3 regions of the Mycobacterium paraterrae genome follow, and region 1 is predicted to be linked to each of the others. Evidence: riboswitches for the same ligand, from Rfam matches in the RefSeq annotation. Region 1 holds a riboswitch; each other region holds the start of a gene.
The links. A riboswitch is a leader RNA that binds a small molecule or an ion and turns the genes downstream of it on or off. The one in region 1 is predicted to bind cobalamin.
Positions count from the first base shown of each region.

Region 1 (7,012 bases):
CTCGAGATCAGTGGGCACTGGGAGAAAGCCGCCGAAGACTGGACGAGTCGCGGTTGTGTCTACGACGCGGCGCTGGCTCGACTTGGTGGCGACGTGTCGGCGGTGACGTCGGCGCTCGACACCTTCCGCCGGCTGGGCGCCAAGGCCGCCGCCCGTCGCGCACAGCAGCGGCTGGCCGTGTTGCGCGACCGGGCCCCCCGGACGCGCCAGGCGGACAAGGCGTCTGACCCACACGCCCTGACCGGGCGGCAACGTCAGGTCTTCGACCTGCTCGCCGCGGGACTGAGCAACCCCGAGATCGCGGCCGAATTGCACATCAGCCCGAAAACGGTCGGCCACCACGTCGAGGCAATCCTGGCCAAGCTTGGCGTACAGAACCGCACCCACGCCGTCGCGTACGCGCTGCAGCAGCAGACCGGCGGGCCGTCGAGATAGTTACGCCGTTGCGCTCGCCGCGGTTTCGCTCAGGCTCGCGGTTTCGACGCTGAGTAGGCTTTCGGCTTCGTGCTCTTCGCGGTAGGCCTTACCGCCGCCGTTCAGCCCGAACAGCCGCTTGCTCCACAGCAACCAGATCACTGCGACGATGTTGATCACCAGCGCGAAAAGCCTTAACGCCGTGACCTTCTCGGTCAACTCGTAGATCTCCAGCGGCAGGAATACGCTGGTCGCGATCACCGCGAAGTACTCGCCCCACCGTTGCATCAGCCACAGCCCGACCGCTTCGACGATCTCGATCAACGCGTACCCGGCCAGGGCGATCGCGATCCACTGCAGCGTCGACGAGGACAGGGCGAAGGCGTGGGTGATCTCGCGAACGAGCTTGGAATTCTCTGGATTCCAGCCCACCTGGTCGGCCAGCGGCTTCAGCAGGGGCATGTCGCGATCCAGCACGTGCTGCCACTTGACTCGCGATCCACTGAACTTCACCACGCCCGCGGCCACTAACAGGAAGATCACGGCGCGAAAGGCGCGTTCGATCGCGAGCGCGCGCATCAGGGTGCGGTCCCGCAGGAATCGTCCGCGCGGTATCTCCGGCGCGGTGTTCGCCGGGCCGGAGCGACGCGGCGGGCCGACCACGAAGGTCTCACAGCGCAGACAGCGCCAAGCCTCGCCGACGGGGGTGTCGACCGTCAGACGCTCACGCAGCTTCGGCTCATCGGGAGCAAAAGTCGCGTGCCCACGCAACCCGCACGAGCGCAGCGCAAAATCCACCATGTCTGCACGCTACAGCGGCGTCGCGTGTCGTCGGCGTCAGTCGAGCTGCGGATTCCACGTGTTCGGCAGCATCGGCACAGTCGACTCGCCGCCGAAGTGGTCCCGGCTCAGCGTGGCCAGCCCGCCGGGTTCGGCCGCGTCCTCGCGGGCGGCGCTGCCGGCGAACCCCAGGGGCCCGGCGCCGCTGTCCGATGCGGTCACGGCTGGCTCTGGCTCCAGGTCCATGTACTCGTAGCCGCGGCCGATCATCGTGGCCTTCGCCCGCCGGCGACGCTGGGCCGGCTGCAGATCCTCGGAAGCTGCTGCAGCTGAGGGGTTTTCGTCGATCTGGATGGCTGCCGTGCTGGCCCTCTTGCTGGCGCCCCTGGCCTGCTGCGCGGCCAAACCGAGATCGCCGACCATGTACATGTATGCCGGCATGGTCACGCCGGGCGGTCCCGCCGGCGTGGGCGGCGGAGGTGGCGCCGGGGCCGCGGCCGGGGCGTGGACCAACGGCGCGGGGGCCGGCGCCGGTGCCATCGGTGCGGGTGCGGGTGGCGGGGGCGGGGTCGGGGCCATCGCAAAGGCCGGGGCCAGCATGGGTGCGGTTGTCGGGGCCAGGCCGGCCAGCCCGGCCAGACCGGCCAGGCCGGCCAGGCCGACGGGCGCCGCCGCCAGCGGAACCAGTGATGCCGTCGCGGCGGGCAGCAGAGCCGGTAGCAGCGGGAGCAGCGTCGATTGCAGGATGTAGTGCAGCAGTTGGATGGTGTTGCCGATCGTCGAGCCGACGATCTCCACCATGGCGGCCGGAATCACCAGGATCAGCGCCTGCGGGTTGAACGCGGCGGTGTAGGCGATCGCCAGTAGGTCGTCGGCGATGACGATGCCGGTGAAGGCGACATAGGATCCCGGGTCGAGCGGCACCGACAGCACGTAGGCGATGGTGGCCGGATTGAGGTAGCTCAACGGATCACCGGTGTAGGCCAGCCACGAGCCGGGCACCCCGATTGGCGGGAGCCACGACGGGTCCAGGCCCTGCAGCCACGTCCCGATCGGGTCGTTGACGCCGGTATAGCCGATCTCGTTGAAGAAGTCCAACAGCTGTTGGTAGAGCGGGAATTGGCTGGGATCCGGATACGGGGGCTGGGGGAACAGCCCCTCTAGGAAGCTCTGCAACTGCTCGAACCACGCTGGCGGCGTCGACGGGTCGGTGGCCGCGGCCGCTTTGACGATCGTCGGCGCCGGTTCGGACTGTGGCGCCGCGGCGACCGCGGCCCCCGCGACGCCCTCGTAGGTGCTCATCACCGTGGCGGCCTGGACCCACATCCGCGCGTAGTCGGCCTCGTTGGCGGCGATCGGAATCGTGTTGATACCAAAGAAATTCGTCGCCGTCAGCACAGCGTGGGTGGCGTGGTTGGCGGCCAGCTCACCGAGGGTGGGCATGGCGGCCAGCGCGGCGGTGTACGCGGCGGCGGCGGTCTGTTGCTCGACGGCCATCGCGGCGCTGTTCGCGCCCGCCTTGGCCAGCCACGCCAGGTAGGGGGCATGCGCGGCCGCGTAGGCCGCCGCGCTCGGACCGTCCCACGCGGCGCCCTGCACCGCGCCGATTACGGCCGTCAAGTCATCGGCGGCCTCGGCGTACTCCGCGCTCAGTTCGGTCCACGCCTGCGCGGCCGCCAGCAAGGATGCTGGCCCCGGGCCGCTGCTCAGCAGCGCCGAGTGGACCTCCGGAGGTGCGGCCATCCAGACCGGGGCGGTCACGCACGGATGTCGGGAATTGCGGAGAACAACGCGCTCAGCGTCATAGGAGACTCTCGCTCTCGGGGTCGACCGCCCCGGCTCGCAGGACGCGATGACGCGAGTCTCCTGGCTCTCGGATCGCTGCTTGCCTCGCCTTCCGACCGCGAGGGCCGTGGCTGGTGAGGGTCGCTCCCCGATGACAGTGGCGGGACCGCGCCGGATTTACACCGGCTTCCTCTTTCGTCATCGCCTAACGGAGATGATCTTGCCATACCACGCGGCACGCCACCTCGAAACGTCGGCGAATCATTCGTTCCTGCGCCCGGTATCGAGAACCGGCGCCGAACTGTACGGTGACGACGATGACGGATGAATCGCGCGCAGTAGTCCGCAATCAGCTGCTAGTCGACGCCCTCGGCGGGCCGATCGATTTGAACGCGGTGGATTGGCGTGTGCGACACCATCATCCGTCGGCTTCGCCGGCCGAGCTGCAGAACGAGACGCTGGACGCCATCCGGGAATGGGTGAGCGACGGCCTGTTCCGGCTGGGTGAGCGCCGTGGTAAGACGCACCGTTTCTCGGCCTGGCGTCATTCGCTGGACCATTCGCTGCGCACGATTTCCCACGCGTACGTCAAACACTATGGGGATCCGGAGAAGTGGATGTACTCGGTGTGGCTGGCGCTCACGGCGGAGGGTGAATCGCTGGCCAGGTCGCTCGAGCAGAAAGACATCGACGGCTACCGGTCGACGACCCCGTGATGCGGCGTTGAGCGCCGTGCAGGTGCGGCCCGCCACCGCCGGCGACCTGGCGCGGGTTCGCGAGATCCTCAACCACTACATCGAGCATTCCGTCTTCAATTTCCGCACCGAACCGCAGGGCATCGACGAGGTCCGCGCCTTATGGGCCAAGCGGCACGAGCGATATCCATGGCTGGTCGCCGTCATCGACGACGACGTCGTAGGCACGGCCTACGCGGGGCCCTGGAACGAGCGCGCCGCCTACCAGTGGACCGTCGAATCCACCATCTACGTCGACCCGTCGACGCGTCGCCGCGGCGTCGGTGACACGCTGTACACCGAACTACTCGATGCGTTGCGGCGCAGCGGATTTCACAGTGCTATCGCGGTGATCGCGCTGCCCAACGAGCCGAGCGTGCGGCTGCACGAGCGGCATGGGTTCGCTCCCGTCGGCCATCTTCGTGAGGCCGGTTATAAACACGGCTCGTGGCACGACGTCGGCTTCTGGCAGTGCAGGCTGGCCGAGGGCTAACCGAGTTCGGCTGTGCAGTAGTAGTTTTCGGTCTGGCCGTCGTTGCGCTGTGGCACTGTCAGCCCGGCGTCGGCCAGCAATTCAGCGGACCGACGCCTGGTCGCCTGCCAGCCGCGCTCCTGCAGGTACGGTGCGACGTCGTGGCGCTCGCCGCCGTACCAGAGGTCGTCGATGCGGGCGTCGAGGCCGTGCTCGTACCACTTCTGCGACGAGGTCCGCATCACCTCCAGCGACTCCGGCGTACTCAAGAAGATCTCGACCACCAGTCGGCTCCCCGGCGCGCTGAGCTCAGTGATGTTGTCCAGCAACCGATCCTGTGCCTCCGGCGGCAGGAAGGCGAGCAGGCCTTCGGCGACCCAGGCGGTGGGCCGGTTGCTGTCGAAACCCGCCTGACGCAGGGCTGCCGGCCAGTCGTCGCGCAGATCGACCGGTACCGCGCGCAGGTCGACGGTCGGCTCGGCGCCCGCAGCCGCGAGCGTCGCCGTCTTGAAGTCCGTCACCTGTTGCTGGTCGATTTCGAACACCACGGCGTCGGCGGGCCAGGACAACCGGTAGCCGCGGGCATCGAGACCGGAGGCCAGCACGACGACCTGACGGATGCCGGACGCGGTCGCGTCGTTCAGGAACTGGTCGATCAAACGGGTTCGGACCGTGAGCAGGTCGGTCATCGGTTGCATGCCCCACGGGTGGCCGGGGATGTCGACCTCGTCGGCGCTGATCTCTCCGGTCGCCCAGCGGGTGAAGAAGTCGACGCCGACCGCCCGCACCAGCGGCTCGGCGAACGGGTCGTCGATCAGCCCCACTTTGGTGGCCCGCCCTCGCCCGGCGGCCACCATGGTGGCCGTAGCCCCCACGCTCGTTGCCAGATCCCAGGTGTCGTTCTCGGTGCGCGCCATGCCAGCCAGGGTGCCACCCATGGCTGGGAAATACCTTGTGACGGTGGGCGCGAGCGCGAATCGTGCGCGTTGACATCACTTAATGCATCGGCCAGTTGGCATTCACTTTTCGCAGGCTGCGGCGGCCTAAGGTACCGCCTTATGACCGCACCTTCGCCCGTTCCCGCGTCCGGGGTGTCTGCCGGCAATTGGTCCCCGCAACGCTGGGAGACCACGTTCATCAGCGTGACGAACGAGTCCTTGCAGGTCGTCATCGACGAGGCGAACCGTCACACCAACGCTCACGGCTTGCAGGGCTGGGAGGTGGTGAACTCCTCGGTGCAGCGCGTCCAGGTATCCCACCACTTCGCCGGCTACGACAAGGGCGGCGATTTCTATTTCGAGTGGAGCATCGTCTGCACCATGAAACGGCCCCTTCCGCCTTCTTGACAGCGAGGTGGGCCCGCCCGCGTCACGCCGTGACCTAACATCGCGGAGTGACCGAATCCCGTTCGAGCAGCAACCAGGCCGGACTCGTCGCTGATGCCTGCTGCGAATCCGGGCACGCGCATGCAGATGCCGTAGCGCGCGATGCGCAGTGGCACCACCGCGCAAATTGGGCCTGGCGGCTTGCCTGGGTCAGCATGTTCGCCATGCTCACCGAGGGCGTCATCGGGCTGTGGCAGGGCCTCGAGGTCGGCTCGATCGCGCTGGTGGGCTGGGCGCTGGGCAGTCTGCCCGAGGCGCTCGGCAGCGCGATGGTCGCCTGGCGCTTCTCCGGGACGCGGACCCTCTCGCCGACCGCGGAGCGTCGGGCGCAGCGCGGTGTCGCTTGGTCGTTCTGGTTGACAGCGCCCTACATCGCCGCCGAGTCCATCCATCACATACTTGGCGAGCATCACTCCGAGACGTCAGTGATCGGCATTGTGCTGACCGCCGCCTCGCTGGTGTTGATGCCGATCCTGGGTCGGGTGAAGCACACGCTGGCCGTCAGCCTGGGATCGGCGGCGACGGCCGGTGAAGGCACCCAGAACTACCTGTGCGGAGCGCAGGCCGCCGCCGTGCTGGTCGGACTCGCGGTCGCCGGGGTCTGGCCGGGCTGCTGGTGGTTCGACCCGGCCGTAGGACTGGCGATCGCCGCCGCATCGGTGTGGCAGGGCGTCAAATCGTGGCGCGGCGAAGACTGCTGCTGACTCAGCTGTGCCGAAAACCCTTACCGGAGCGGTCGAGCGGATCGGGGTCCAGTCCGAGGAACTTCGCGCGTAGCCGATCCCAGAGCTCCAGCTGTGCGAAGGCCGGTTCGTCGCGCATCTGCTGGACGTTGGTCAGGAACGGGCTGGGCAGCATCAACGTCATCAACTGGTCGCCGCGACCGTTGAACAAGCGGACTCCCCACGAAGTGGGGGAGCCGTCGTTGCCGATCCGCCGGTACAGCTCCGCGCGGGCACACCGCCGGATCCGGCCGAGTTCGGGACCGCTGTCCTTGTGTTCGCCGATGCACAGGTGAAAATGCCACCGGCCGAAGTCGACGGTCGCGTATCCGTCGTACATCGAGATCCGCTTGGGCGGGTTGGGGGCCGCCACTTCCCAGGCCGCGCCCTCGACCAGGACACCGAACCAGATCTCGTCCCAATACTCCTCGAAACACAGCGTGATGAGGTCGAGCAGATTCTTCTCGTCGGTCGGCAAGGGCCAAACCTGCTCGCGGCCATTGTCTTCGGTGGTCTCGACTGCGGGGCTGAAGTCGATCATCGGGTCTCCTTTCCGGGCACCCGGTCAAGGGCGCAGTCTCCGCAAAGCCCCCCATGAGGCGTGCGGTAATACAAACAGCAACTCGTGCGGCGGTAGTCGTTATCGCCGAAACGGACGGCCGCACTCAACCGCGGGTCGGCGCACAGGGCGCGGGCCAAGTCCCATGCCGACGTGGTGGA
Region 1 is NZ_CP092488.2:3,302,827-3,309,838, forward strand. Features, by position in the region: gene MKK62_RS15925 (ATP-binding protein) at 1-435, shown strand, start outside; gene MKK62_RS15930 (DUF2127 domain-containing protein) at 436-1,215, opposite strand; gene MKK62_RS15935 (PPE family protein) at 1,252-2,955, opposite strand; cobalamin riboswitch at 3,034-3,237, opposite strand; gene MKK62_RS15940 (hypothetical protein) at 3,297-3,695, shown strand; gene MKK62_RS15945 (GNAT family N-acetyltransferase) at 3,712-4,206, shown strand; gene MKK62_RS15950 (class I SAM-dependent methyltransferase) at 4,203-5,102, opposite strand; gene MKK62_RS15955 (hypothetical protein) at 5,244-5,531, shown strand; gene MKK62_RS15960 (cation efflux transmembrane domain-containing protein) at 5,579-6,274, shown strand; gene MKK62_RS15965 (DUF7676 family protein) at 6,276-6,833, opposite strand; gene MKK62_RS15970 (ATP-binding cassette domain-containing protein) at 6,830-7,012, opposite strand, start outside.

Region 2 (7,012 bases), 2.7 Mb from region 1:
GTTCAGCGTGCTCGCACTGTTCGTCGGGCACGCGTCGGCGGGACTGAGCGACCTGACCACCCCGCTGCCACTGCTGTTGTTCGCGGTCGTCGCCGGCACCGTGGTCACCGGAAACCTGTTCCCGCGCAAGGTGTCGTTCCTGCCCGGCATGCGCTACTACGCCGGCAACTGGGACACCACGCTGTGGTGCATCAAGCCCTCCGCCGAGGCGAAGATCTCGCAGGGCATCGTCGCGATCGCCAGCATGCCGGCCGCGCAATTGGAGAAGTTCTACGGCAGTAAGGAAGCCGCGCAGATCCCGATGTACATGGGATATGCGTTCCGCGCGTTCAACACTCACGGCCGGGCGCTGTTCACGTTGGCCCATCGCGCAATGGCCGGCCACAACGAGGACGACTACGTGCTGACCGACGGCGAGCGCGTCACCAGTACGGCCATCGGCTGGAATTTCGGGGACGGGCACTTCAGCAACGAGCAGTTGGTGGTGGCGCTGCAGAGGCGCTGCCACTTCGAGCCCGGCGAGGTCAGGGTAGTGATGTTGGACGCCCAGCCGATCCATCGACAGACCCAGCAGTATCGGCTGGTCGACGCCGCCACCGGTGAATTCGAGCGCGGCCACGTGTGTGTGGCCGACATGGTCACCCGGCAGCCCTGGGCCGATGACGTGCCGGTGCACGTGCAGTCGAGCGCTACGTCGGTGTAGCGCCCGACCGCACGCGCCCGGTTACGCGTCGGCGCGGACCTTCTTGGTTGCCTCGACGAGGTTGGTCAGCGACGCGATAACCTCTTCCGGATTGCGAGTCTTCAGGCCGCAGTCCGGGTTGACCCACAGTCGTTCGGCTGGAACGGCTTTCAGCGCCCTTTGCAGCGACGTGCTGATCTCGTCGGTGCTCGGCACCCGCGGTGAATGGATGTCGTAGACGCCCGGACCGACGCTGTTGGAGAAGCCTATCGAGTTCAAATCGTCGAGCACCTCCATGCGAGAGCGGGCCGCCTCGAGTGAGGTGACGTCGGCGTCCAGGTCGGCGATCGCGCCGATCACGTCGCCGAATTCCGAGTAGCACAGGTGCGTGTGGATCTGCGTCGAATCCGCGACACCAGACGTGGCCAACCGGAACGCACCGACGGCCCAGTCCAGGTAAGCCTGCTTCTCGGAATTGCGCAGCGGCAACAACTCTCGCAGCGCGGGCTCGTCGACCTGGATGACCGCGATGCCGGCCTCCTGGAGATCAACGGTCTCGTCGCGAATCGCCAGCGCCACCTGGTTGGCGGTGTCGGCCAGCGGCTGGTCGTCGCGGACGAACGACCAGGCCAGGATCGTCACCGGCCCGGTGAGCATGCCTTTCACCGGTTTGTCCGTCAGCGACTGCGCGTACTTCGCCCACTCCACCGTCATCGGGTGCTGCCGAACCACGTCGCCGTATAGCACCGGCGGACGCACGCAGCGGGTGCCGTAGGACTGCACCCAGCCGAGCTTGGTGGCGAAGAAGCCGTCCAACTGCTCGGCGAAATACTGCACCATGTCGTTGCGCTCCGGCTCGCCGTGCACCAGGACGTCCAGGCCGAGGTCCTCTTGCAGCTTGACCACCTCTGCGATTTCGGCGCGCATCCGCTTGGTGTACTCGGCGTCGTCGATCTCGCCGGCGACCAGTGCGGCGCGGGCCTTGCGGATCTCGGTCGTCTGCGGGAATGACCCGATGGTGGTCGTAGGCAGCGGCGGCAGGTGCAGCCGCTCGATCTGCGCCGCACGACGTTGGTCGGCCGGGCCACGTTCGGTGCCGCCGGATTTCGCGATCGAGTCGAGCCGGGCACGAACCTCGGCGTTGTTCAGCCGCGGGTCCTTCGCGCGGGACGCAACGGCGGCGTTGGACTGCGCGATCTCGTCGGCCACCGCGTCGCGACCGTCCTTGAGCGCCTTGGCCAGGGTGGCCACCTCGTGCACCTTCTCGGCGCCGAACGCCAGCCAGCTGCGCAGCGCGTCGTCGAGGTCGGTCTCTGGTTCCAGCGAGTACGGCACGTGCAGCGTCGAGCATGACGTCGAAACAGCCAGTGACCCAACCGAACCCAGTAGGCTGGCCAGCTTGCTCAGCGCTGCCTGCAGGTCGGTCCGCCAGATGTTGCGTCCGTCGACGATGCCGGCGACCAGCGTCTTGTCCGCCAGTTCGGTCACGGACGCCACCGCGGTGTCGGGGCCGTAGACCAAGTCGACCCCAATCGCCTCGACCGGCGTCCGGGCGAGCGCCCCCAGGCTTTCACCTGGGTCACCGAAGTAGGTGGCGACGTGGATCGCGGGCCGGTTCTCCAGCGCACCGAGCGCGTTGTACACCCGCTCGGCGAGCGCGGAGGCGTCCTCGGAGATGTCGGTGACCAGCACCGGCTCGTCGAATTGGACCCACTGCACGCCCTGGTCGGCGAGCTGACTAAGCAGATCGGCGTACAGGGGGACGACGTCGTCGAGGCGCTCGATCGGCGCGCCGGCGCCGTCGACGGCCTTGCTCAGCATCAGGAAGGTGACCGGCCCGATCACCACCGGACGAGCCGGAATGCCGAGATCGCGAGCCTCTTTCAGTTCCGACAGCACCTTCTCGGGATGCAGCGTGAACTCGGTGTCCGGCCCGATCTCAGGGACGATGTAGTGGTAATTGGTGTCGAACCACTTGGTCATCTCCAGCGGCACGACGTCACCATTGCCGCGGGCGGCGGCGAAGTAGCGGTCGAGGTCGTCGGACACGACCTGAACGCGCTTGGGCAGCGCGCCGAGCAGCACCGCGGTGTCGAGCATCTGGTCGTAGTAGGAGAACGTGTTGATCGGCACCGAGTCCAAGCCGGCGGCAACCAGTTGGCTCCACGTGTCGCTGCGGATCGTCGCGGCGACCTTCTCGAGCTCCGATCGGCTGGTCTTGCCCTTCCAATAGCTCTCGGTGGCGCGCTTGAGTTCGCGCTTGGGGCCGATGCGTGGTGAGCCGGTGACGGTGGCGGTAAAAGGGGTAACGGTCACGGTTTTCGTCCTTCACTCGACGGGGTGGTCACCGCCAACGGACGCAAACCGATCCGGCGCAGCGCACAGCGGCTGCAACCGATACGGCCAGACGCCCATTCCACGAGGCGGTGAGCCGCCAGGCGCGGCGCGCCCGGCACAGCCGGCAGGTCTTCGGACTCACAGGCGCGCACCGGGTGGTGCTCCTACTGGCCGTCGCTTCCCGGTCGGGTGACCAGTGCTCGAAGACGACGTTCGTTCCTGCATACCGCTGCGGGACAGTCCCGGACTCGCACCGGGTTCCCTCTTAAAAAGCACATCTAACATGCTTCGTTCGATGCCGCCTTCGTCGCGGACGACGAAATCGGCAGACCGACTGCGACATCGAGATTACAGGTCAACGGCGTCGACCCGCCGCGCGCAGCTACTGCCGCGCTAGCGATCGCCGCAGCGAGCCAGCGCTTCGGTGATCGGCACATCACCGTTGTTGAATTCGATGGTTTTCCGGACCGTGGCGGGGTCGTGGAGCACGGCGGCCGCGACCAGAGCCACGTCCTCCCGTGACACTTCACCGGTACCCTCGCCGAGTTCGATCCGGCCGGTTGACGGCTCCAGCGTGAGCCGGCCCGGGCCGAGCACGGTCCAATCCAGTTCGGTGCTGCGGAGGTGAGCGTCCGCGGCGGCCTTGGCTTCTGCGTACGGGAAAAATGAATTGTCCTCGGCGACGCCATGATCGGGCCCCGCGCCGAAGTAGGAGACCATCACGAATCGTTTGACGCCGGCTTGCTCGGCCGCATCGATTACCCGGATCGCGGCGTCGCGGTCGACCGCGTAAGTGCGGGCTGGGTCACCGCCGCCGGCGCCTGCCGAGAACACCACAGCGTCGTGGCCTGACATCAGGTCTGCCAATGCGGCGGTGTCCAGGTGCTCGATGTCCGCGACGACGGGGCGCGCACCGGCGGCGGAGACGTCGCCGGCGTGGTCGGGATTTCGGATGATCGACGTCACTTCATCGCCGCGGTTTTTGAGCATGCGGGCTAGATGCAGCGCGACCTTGCCGTGGCCGCCGACGATGACGATGCGCAACATGCCTTCGACGCTACTCACCGGTAGGGCACCCCGGCGGCGACCCAACTAAGCGGTTGGTCAACAATCGACAAAAGTACGCGCGACGACGATGCAGACCGCTAGGTCTGAGGAGGAGTCGGGCACATTAGCTCGAGCGTCAAAGGAGATGGAGCCATGACTGAAGCAGTCATCGTCGAGGCAGTTCGTTCACCGATCGGCAAGCGCAACGGCGGTTTGTCCGGCGTCCACGCCGCCGACCTGTCCGCGCAGGTGCTCAATGGTCTGGTCGAGAAGGCCGGTATCGACCCCGGCCTCGTCGACGACGTGATCTGGGGCTGCGTCATGCAGGCCGGCGAGCAGTCGATGGACATCGGCCGCACGGCGCTGCTGGCCGCCGGCTGGCCTGAGACCGTGCCGGGCGTAACCGTCGACCGGCAGTGCGGCTCGAGTCAGCAGTCGATCCACTTCGCCGCGGCCGGCGTGGTTGCCGGCCATTACGACGTAGTGGTCGCTGGCGGTGTCGAATCGATGTCGCGGACGCCGATGGGCGCTTCGCTGGCCAACGGCGGCAACCCGTTCTCCCCGAACTTCAAGGCCCGCTACGACCGGACGCCCAACCAAGGCATCGGTGCCGAGATGATCGCCGAGCAGTGGGGCTTCGACCGGACCACCGTCGACCAGTACTCGCTCGGATCGCACGACAAGGCCGCTGCCGCCCAGGATTCCGGCGCCTTCGACGACCAGATCGTCGGCATCAAGGACCAAGACGGAAACGTAATCCTCAAGGACGAGGGCATCCGTCGCGGCACGCCGATCGAGAAGATGGCTCAGCTGAAGCCAGCGTTCAAGGAAGATGGTGTCATCCACGCCGGCAACTCCAGCCAGATCTCCGACGGCTCCGCCGCGCTGCTGATCATGACGGCGGAGAAGGCAAAAGAGTTGGGGCTCAACCCGATTGCCAAGGTGCACACCGCCGTGCTGGCCGGTGCCGACCCGGTGATCATGCTGACCGCCCCCATCCCTGCCACCCAGAAGGCGTTGAAGAAGTCCGGCCTGTCGCTCGACGACATCGGCGTGTTCGAGGTCAACGAGGCGTTCGCGCCGGTTCCGCTGGCCTGGCTGCAGGACATCGGCGCTGACGAGAAGAAGCTCAACCCCAACGGCGGCGCGATCGCGCTGGGGCATCCGCTCGGTGGATCCGGCGCCCGGATCATGACCACAATGCTGTACCACATGCGGGACAAGGGAATTCGCTACGGCCTGCAGACCATGTGTGAGGGTGGCGGTCAGGCAAACGCCACCATCGTGGAACTGTTGTGACGGAACCGGCGGTCCTCACCGAACGCCGCGACGACGTCCTCGTCATCACGATCAACCGGCCGGAGGCTCGTAACTGCGTCAATGGGGCGGTCAGCGTCGGGGTCGGTGATGCGCTCGAGCAGGCGCAGCACGACCCCGAGGTGCGGGCGGTGGTGATCACCGGTGCCGGTGACAAGTCTTTCTGCGCGGGAGCCGATCTCAAGGCGATCGCGCGCCGCGAGAATCTGTACCATCCCGATCACGGGGAGTGGGGCTTCGCCGGCTACGTCCACCACTTCATCGACAAGCCGACGATCGCCGCGGTGAACGGCACGGCGCTGGGCGGGGGAACCGAGCTGGCCCTGGCCAGCGACCTGGTGGTGGCCGAGGAGCGCGCACAGTTCGGTCTGCCCGAGGTCAAGGTGGGATTGCTGGCCGGCGCCGGCGGCGTCTTCCGCATCGCGCAGCAGCTGCCGCGCAAGGTGGGCATGGAGATGCTGTTGACCGGTGAGCCGATCACCGCGACCGAAGCGGAGAGCTGGGGTCTGATCAACCAGGTCGTGCCCAACGGCACCGTGCTGGACGCCGCACTGGCGCTGGCGAAGCGGATCACCGTCAATGCGCCGCTGTCGGTGCAGGCCAGCAAGCGGATCGCGTGTGGTGCCGACGACGGCGTCATTCCCGACGAGGAGCCCGGATGGGCCCGCACCGCACGGGAATTCGGTGCGCTGCTGCGCACCGAGGACGCCAAGGAGGGGCCGCTGGCGTTCGCGCAGAAGCGTCCGCCGGTGTGGAAGGCGCGCTAGCCGCCAAGGCGATCGCAAGAGCGGCGTAGCCGGGCGCCGCGGGTCGCCGTCGATAGATACGAAAGCTCAGCGCGCCAACGTATTCACCGCGAGGTCGAATACAGCGGGCAGCTTCGAAGTCGCCGGAACGACCGCGCGACGCCCGACGCGTGACGCTGTGGTCAACACGAGAGCGCGGGTGAGCAGTCGGTAATCGCGCGTGATCCGCCGCCAAGTCGCTTCGTAAGACGACGGATTGCCGTCGACGATCGCGGCGACCACCGCGCGGGCCTGCTTGACGGCCAGGCTGACGCCCTCGCCGGTCAGCGCGTCCTCATATCCCGCGGCGTCGCCGACCAGGAGCACGCGTCCGGCCACCCTTCGCGAAACCACTTGCCGCAGTGGGCCACAGCCGCGGGCCCGGGTCCTCGGAGCGCCACGCAGCCGCTTCGCGAGTCGTGGGAACCAGTCGAGGTCAGGTTGCCCGCTCGACAGAATCGCGACGCCGACCAGGTCGGGCTCGACCGGTGTCACGTAGGCCTCGCCCAGCGGTGACCAGTACACTTCGACGAAATCCGACCACGCCGGCAGGGAGAAATGCCAGCGCACGCCGTAGCGCCGCGGTGTTCCGGCGACCGCGCCGATCCCGACTGCCGACCGCACGTGGGAGTGCAGTCCGTCGGCGGCCACCAGCCATCGGGCCCGAAGACCGCCGGCCGTGACGCCGGTCGCGTCCTGCGAGACATCGGTGATCCGGATCGAAACCCATTCGGTGTCTTGTTCTTTGGCGCGAGCGGCCATCGCGGCGTGCAGCGTGGTGCGCCGTACGCCGCGACCAGGCCCGCCGCGGAACAGGGCCTCCGCACGTCGGCGCTCGTCGAGG
Region 2 is NZ_CP092488.2:523,621-530,632, reverse strand. Features, by position in the region: gene MKK62_RS02325 (DUF3556 domain-containing protein) at 1-703, shown strand, start outside; gene metE (5-methyltetrahydropteroyltriglutamate--homocysteine S-methyltransferase) at 725-2,998, opposite strand; cobalamin riboswitch at 3,126-3,337, opposite strand; gene MKK62_RS02315 (SDR family oxidoreductase) at 3,413-4,066, opposite strand; gene MKK62_RS02310 (thiolase family protein) at 4,220-5,365, shown strand; gene MKK62_RS02305 (crotonase/enoyl-CoA hydratase family protein) at 5,362-6,150, shown strand; gene MKK62_RS02300 (NAD(P)/FAD-dependent oxidoreductase) at 6,217-7,012, opposite strand, start outside.
Region 2: another riboswitch for cobalamin. It lies ahead of metE (5-methyltetrahydropteroyltriglutamate--homocysteine S-methyltransferase); the one in region 1 lies ahead of MKK62_RS15935 (PPE family protein).

Region 3 (7,012 bases), 2.1 Mb from region 1:
ATGGTCAGCACGACGCCGTAGGTCAGGCCCCAGCGGATCGAGGGCAGGGTGATCCGCCAGAACGTCTGCCACCAGTTCGAACCCAGCGTCGCGGCGGCCTGCTCCTGGTCGTTGCCGATCTCGAGCAGCACCGGCTCGACCTCGCGCACCACGAACGGCAGCGTCGCGAAGACACTGGCCAGCACGATGCCGGGTAGGCCGAAGATGATCTTGAAGCCGAAGTCTTTCTCGACGAAGCCGAGCAGGCCCGCAGATCCCCACAGCACGATCAGGGCAACGCCGACCACGACCGGCGACACCGCGAACGGCAGGTCGATGATCGCCTGCAGGACGCCCTTACCGCGGAACCGGTTGCGGGCCAACATCAGTGCGGTCGGAATGCCGAAGACGACGTTGAGCGGCACCACGATCGCGACGACCAGCACCGACAGGTTCAGCGCGGAGATGGCCGCCGGGGTGCTGACCCAGGCGAAGAACTGGCCGAGCCCGGGCCGGAATGTCCGCCACAGGATCAGTCCGACCGGGATGACGAGCAGCACGGTCACGTAGGCCAGCGCCAGGAAGCGCAGCAGGTATTTAACGGGAGGCGACAAGGTCATTTTGCGCCACTCCTCCTCATCGCTCCGCTTTGCATCGTCGTCGGCGCGGTCACGACAGCTCCTCGCGCTTGGCGGCGCGCGATCCCAAACTGCGCAGCACGAGCAGCACGACGAAGGAGATCAGCAGCAGCACAATCGATATCGCCGCGGCCCCGGTGCGGTCATCGTTCTCGATGAGCGTGCGGATCCACTGCGACGACACTTCGGTCTTGCCCGGAACCGCGCCGCCGATCAGCACCACCGAACCGAATTCGCCGATGGCTCTGGCGAACGTCAGCCCGGCGCCGGTCAGCAGGACCGGGGTCAGCGAAGGCAGCACGACGGTGGTGAAAATCGTCGCGTTGTTGGCGCCCAGCGACGCGGCCGCCTCCTCGGTCTCATGGTCGATCTCGAGAAGCACCGGCTGCACCGCGCGCACGACGAAGGGCAGCGTGACGAAGGCGAGCGCCACGCCCACGCCCCACGCCGTGTGCTGAAGATGCAGGCCGACCGGGCTGTGATTTCCGTACAGCGCTAGCAGCACCAGGCTGGCCACGATCGTCGGCAGGGCGAACGGCAGGTCGATGAGAACGTCGACCAGTCGCTTGCCCGGAAAGTCGTCGCGCACCAGCACCCAGGCGATCAGCAGTCCGAACACCATGTTCAGCACGGTGACACCGGCGGAGATGGTCAGGGTCACGCGGAAAGATTCGAGTGCCGCATTCGAGGTAACCGCGAGCCAGAACGCCTGCCAGCCGCCACCGATCGACTGCCACAGGATCGCGGCAAGCGGCAGCAGCACGATGACGGAGAGCCATACGACGGAGACGCCGACCCGTAGCGACGTTCCGTTGTTGATTAGCTTGTTGCGGCCATGGGGTTTCGCGCTGGCAACCTCGCGCGCAATCGCGGTCGTCATCCGGTGGCCTGCGTGTAGATCTTGGTGATGCTGCCCGACTTCTTGTCGAACAGCTGCGGGTCTACCGTCGGCCAGCCGCCCAGATCGGCGAGCGTCCACAATTTCTGCGGCACTGGGAACTGGTCGCGTACCTGCGCGGCGATCGCGGGATCCACGGGGCGGAATCCGGCAGCTGCCCACACCTTTTGGGCCTCGGCGGTGTACTGGAAGTTCTTGAAGGCGACGGCGGCGTTCACGTGCGGACTGGTAGTCACCACCGCCACCGGATTCTCGATCTTGATGGTCTGCGGCGGATTGAGGTGGATGATCGGCTTCCCTTGTCGCTCGGTGGCGATGGCCTCGTTCTCGTAACTGATCAGCACATCACCGCTGCCCTGGACGAACACGTCGGTGGCCTCGCGTCCGGAGCCCGGGCGCAGCTTGACGTGCTGGCTGACCAGCTTGTGGACGAAGTCGAGGCCGGCTTTCGGGTCGTGGCCGCCGTTGCTCTTGACCACGTAGGGCGCCAGCAGGTTCCACTTCGCCGAGCCGGAACTCAGCGGGCTGGGCGTCACCACCTCGATACCGGGACGCAGCAGGTCGTCCCAGTCTTTGATGTTCTTGGGATTGCCGGGGCGCACCACCAGGGTCACGACCGACCCGAAGGGGATGCCTTTGGTGGCGTCTTTGTCCCAGTCCTTCGAGACCTTGCCCGCCTTGACCAGCCGGGTGATGTCGGGCTCGACGGAGAAGTTGACGATGTCGGCGGGTTTGCCGTCGACGACACCGCGGGACTGATCACCCGATGCGCCGTAGGAGGCGATCACCTGGATCCCTTTGCCCTCGGGTGAGGCGTTGAACGCCGGGATGACCTTGCTCCAACCAGGCTCGGGTACCGAATATGCGACCAGGGTGATGCTGGTCTTGGCGCCGGAAGATCCGCCTCCGCCCACGACATCGCTGGCACCTCCGTGGCACGCGGCGATCATCCCCGCGGCGACGGTCAACGCAACAGCGTGTCGCCACGACGGGGAGGGTTTGTTGTCGTCGAACAATGGTCGACCTTTCGGCAGTTGAGCTTGACGTCTGACAGATCCCGATACGAAGAAACGAAGGGGGCAGAAGGTCAGCGACAACAATGCACGTCAGCGACGGCGCAATCGCCCACGGCAATGAGCGCCAAGACGTGGCACTCGGTACTGCCGGACGCTGCGTGCATGGGCGAAGCCTAACAGAATGCTGTGCGCGCGCAGCCAAACCCGCTGCAGGTCAGCGGGTCAGCAGCCAAGCAACGATCACCAAGACCACCAGCGCAACCAGGATCAAGGTGACCCGCGACCGCGGCATTCCGGTGTTTGCGCTCATCCGGCTTCTTCGTCGCTGCGCCGGAGGCGGTTCATCAGGGTGATTCCGCGACCCAGCGCGCTGTCCAGCGCGGCGGCAATGGCGAAGGCCAACACCAGCACCACCGGCATCACCACGATCGTCTGGAAGACGAACCCCAGGCCGGACAGCCACAGCTCGACGCCGTCCCACCAGTTGAGGATCGCGTTCATCCGGCTCAGCCTATCGGCTGGATTAAGCTGGTGCGCGCATGTCTCGTGGTGACAGGAATCCGGTGCAAGCCCGGGGCGGTTCCGCCACTGTGATGGCCGCGGCGCCGAGCCGACGGTCAGAGCCAGACACTGGCCACGAGGCACTCCAATCGACGGGGCGAGAACCCCGAGGAGGAACCTTTTGAGCCACCGCATCGCCCTGCTGTCCACATCCGACACCGACCTGCTGTCGGCGCGTGCGTCGCTGGCGCCCTACAACCTGGGCAACCCGGCGCGTCAGCCGATCGAAGATGTTCTCGCCGACGCCGAGGTGGTGATCCTGCGGGTACTGGGCTCGTCGGCGGAGGTGGCCGAGGAACTCACCGCGCTGCGGGCCACCGGTCTTCCGCTGGTGGTGCTCGGCGGCGAGCGTACGCCCAGCGCGGAGTTGATGGAATGCTCGACCGTTCCGATCGGGCTTGCCGCGCAGGCACATTCGTATCTTGCCGAGGGCGGTCCGGCCAATCTCGCTCAGCTGCATGCGTTTTTGTGTGACACCGTGTTGCTCACCGGTGAGGGGTTCGACGAGCCGGTGGTGATCCCCGAGTGGGGCTACGCCGCCCGGTCCGCCGATGTGACGGCCGAGACGCGGGTCGGCGTGCTGTACTACCGGGCCCACGAGGTCAGCGGGAACTCCGGCTTCGCTCACGCGCTGGCCGACGCGGTCGACGCCACCGGCAACGCAGTCGGTGTGCCGATCTTCGCATCGTCGCTGCGCAGCGCGCCCGACGAATTGTTCGACGCGCTCGGCACTTTGGATGCACTCGTGGTCAGCATGCTGGCAGCCGGCGGGTCCAAGTCGGCCGCCGCCGGCGCCGGTGAAGACGACTCGTCGTGGGACATCGAACGGATTGCCGCATTGGACATCCCGGTGCTGCAGGGTCTTTGCCTGACCTCGTCGCGCGAGGAGTGGCAGGCATCAGACGATGGTGTCACTCCTTTGGATTCGGCGACGCAGATCGCGATCCCCGAGTTCGACGGGCGGATCATCACCGCGCCATATTCGTTCAAGGAGGTCGACAACGACGGGCTGCCGCACTATGTCGCCGATCCGGAACGTTGCGCGCGGGTCGCCGCGATTGCGGTGAACCACGCGATGCTGCGCCGCATCCCCAACCAGGACAAGAAGATTGCGTTGGTGCTGTCGGCCTATCCGACCAAGCATTCGCGGGTCGGCAATGCGGTAGGCCTCGACACCCCGGCGTCCGCGGTGCGGCTGCTGCACCGCCTCGCCCGGGACGGCTACGACGTCGGCGACGGGTTCGGCGTGCTCGGCATCGACGACGAGACGCAGGCCGGTGATCAGCTGATGCATACGCTGATCGACGCGGGCGGCCAAGACGAACAGTGGCTCACCACAACCCAGGTCGACGGCGCGCAGGTGAAAGTGACTCCGGCGCAGTACACCGAGTGGACCGCGGGCCTGCCCAAAGAACTCCGCGATGCGATCACCGAGGCGTGGGGCCCGGCACCCGGACGGCTGTTCGTCAACGACGACGGCGACGTGGTGATCGCTGCGCTGCGGTCCGGCAACGTGGTGCTGATGATCCAGCCGCCGCGCGGATTCGGCGAGAACCCCGTGGCGATTTACCACGACCCCGACATGGCGGTCAGCCACCACTACCTGGCCGCGTACCGCTGGCTCGAGCACGGCTTCGGGGCCCACGCGGTGGTCCACCTCGGCAAGCACGGCTCGATGGAATGGCTGCCCGGCAAGAACGCCGCGCTGTCGGCGGCGTGCGCCACCGACGCGGTGCTGGGGAACCTGCCGCTGATCTATCCGTTCCTGGTCAACGACCCCGGTGAAGGCGCCCAAGCCAAGCGCCGCGCCCACGCCACGATCATCGACCACCTCATTCCGCCGATGGCGCGCGCCGAAAGCTACGGCGACATCGCCCGACTCGAGCAGCTGCTGGACGAATACGGCAACATCGCGGCGATGGACCCGGCCAAGCTGCCGGCGATCCGCGGCGAGATCTGGAATCTGATGCGTGCCGCCGAGATGCACCGCGATCTCGGGCTCGACGACCGTCCCGACGACGAGGAGTTCGACGACTTCCTGCTCCACGTCGACGGGTGGCTGTGCGAGATCAAGGACGCCCAGATTCGCGACGGTCTGCATGTCCTCGGTGAAGCGCCGACCGGCGAGGCGCGAGTCAATCTGGTGCTTGCCATCCTTCGGGCCGCGCAGGTGTGGGGCGGTAAGGACCACGCCGTGCCGGGACTGCGCACCGCGCTCGGCCTCAAAGACGGCGCCGAGATTTCGGCCGTCGACGAGATCGAGAGCCGTGCCCGCGCGTTGGTCGAAGCGATGGAGTCCGCCGGCTGGGACGTCGACGGTGTCGATGCCCTGCACGACGAGCCGGACGTACAAGCGTCATTGCGGTTCGCCGCCACCGAGGTGGTGCCGCGGCTGTCAGGTACCGCGGGTGAGCTCGACGCGGTAATGCGCGCCCTGGCAGGCGGTTTCGTGCGGCCGGGGCCGTCGGGCTCGCCGCTGCGTGGCCTGGTGAACGTCTTGCCGACGGGCCGCAACTTCTACACCGTGGACCCGCGGGCGGTCCCGTCGCGGCTGGCCTGGGAGACGGGCCAGGCGATGGCCGAATCGCTGCTGCAGCGCTACCTCGACGACACCGGCAGCTACCCCGAATCAGTAGGCCTGTCGGTGTGGGGCACCAGCGCGATGCGCACCTCCGGTGACGACATCGCCGAAGTGCTTGCCCTGCTGGGTGTTCGGCCGGACTGGGACGAGGCGTCGCGACGGGTCAGCCGACTGGAGATCGTCCCGCTCGACGAGCTCGGCCGCCCGCGCATCGACGTGACGATCCGCATCTCCGGTTTCTTCCGTGACGCTTTCCCCCACGTCGTGACGATGCTCGACGACGCGGTCCGGATGGTGGCGCTGCTCGACGAGCCGGATCAGGACAACTACGTGGCGGCCCACGCGCGAGCCGACCTCGCTCAACATGGTGACGAACGGCGCGCCACAACAAGGGTTTTCGGGTCTAAGCCGGGGTCGTACGGCGCGGGAATCCTGCAGCTGGTCGAAGCCGGCACGTGGCGCGACGACAAAGATCTGGCCGAGGTGTACACGGCTTGGGGCGGCTTCGCCTACGGTCGCGGACTGGACGGCGCCGCGGCCCCGGACGACATGCGCACGAACTACGCCCGAATCAAGGTGGCCGCCAAGAACATCGACACCCGCGAACACGACATCGTGGACAGCGACGACTACTTCCAGTACCACGGCGGCATGATTGCCACGATCCGCGCGTTGACCGGATCCGATCCCAAGGCGTACGTGGGTGATTCGACGACGCCGGACGCGGTGCGTACTCGCACGTTGTCCGAGGAGACCGCTCGGGTGTTTCGTGCCCGGGTGGTCAACCCGCGGTGGATCTCGGCGATGCGCAGGCACGGCTACAAGGGTGCGTTCGAACTCGCCGCGACCGTCGACTACCTGTTCGGCTTCGACGCAACCGCGGGCGTCGTGCACGATTGGATGTACGAAAAGCTGGCCGAGTCCTACGTTCTGGACCCGCAGACCCGCGAATTCCTCGACCAGTCCAACCCGTGGGCGTTGCAGGGCATGGTCGAGCGTCTGCAGGAGGCCGCCGACCGCGGCCTGTGGGCCGACCCGTCCCCGGAAACTCTCGCCGCGTTGCGTCAGGCCTATCTGGAGGTCGAAGGCGACATCGAGGACCGTGCCGGTGCCTGACACCGTCCGGGTGCGCATCCTGGGAGTCGGCATGGGGCCCCAGCACGTCACGCCCGAAGTGGCCGAAGCGCTGCGCTCGGTCGACTATGTGGTCGCCGCCTTCAAAGGTCCCGACGACGAACTCCTGGCCCTGCGTTGGGAAATCATCGAGGCGTACACCGACGGCTCGGTCGACGTCGTGGCGGTGCAGGATCCGCAGCGGGACCGTTCGATCGGGCTGACT
Region 3 is NZ_CP092488.2:5,389,431-5,396,442, forward strand. Features, by position in the region: gene cysW (sulfate ABC transporter permease subunit CysW) at 1-599, opposite strand, end outside; gene cysT (sulfate ABC transporter permease subunit CysT) at 649-1,497, opposite strand; gene MKK62_RS25880 (sulfate ABC transporter substrate-binding protein) at 1,494-2,465, opposite strand; gene MKK62_RS26555 (Ms4533A family Cys-rich leader peptide) at 2,603-2,695, opposite strand; gene MKK62_RS25885 (hypothetical protein) at 2,838-3,032, opposite strand; cobalamin riboswitch at 3,062-3,184, shown strand; gene cobN (cobaltochelatase subunit CobN) at 3,214-6,789, shown strand; gene cobF (precorrin-6A synthase (deacetylating)) at 6,782-7,012, shown strand, end outside.
Region 3: another riboswitch for cobalamin. It lies ahead of cobN (cobaltochelatase subunit CobN); the one in region 1 lies ahead of MKK62_RS15935 (PPE family protein).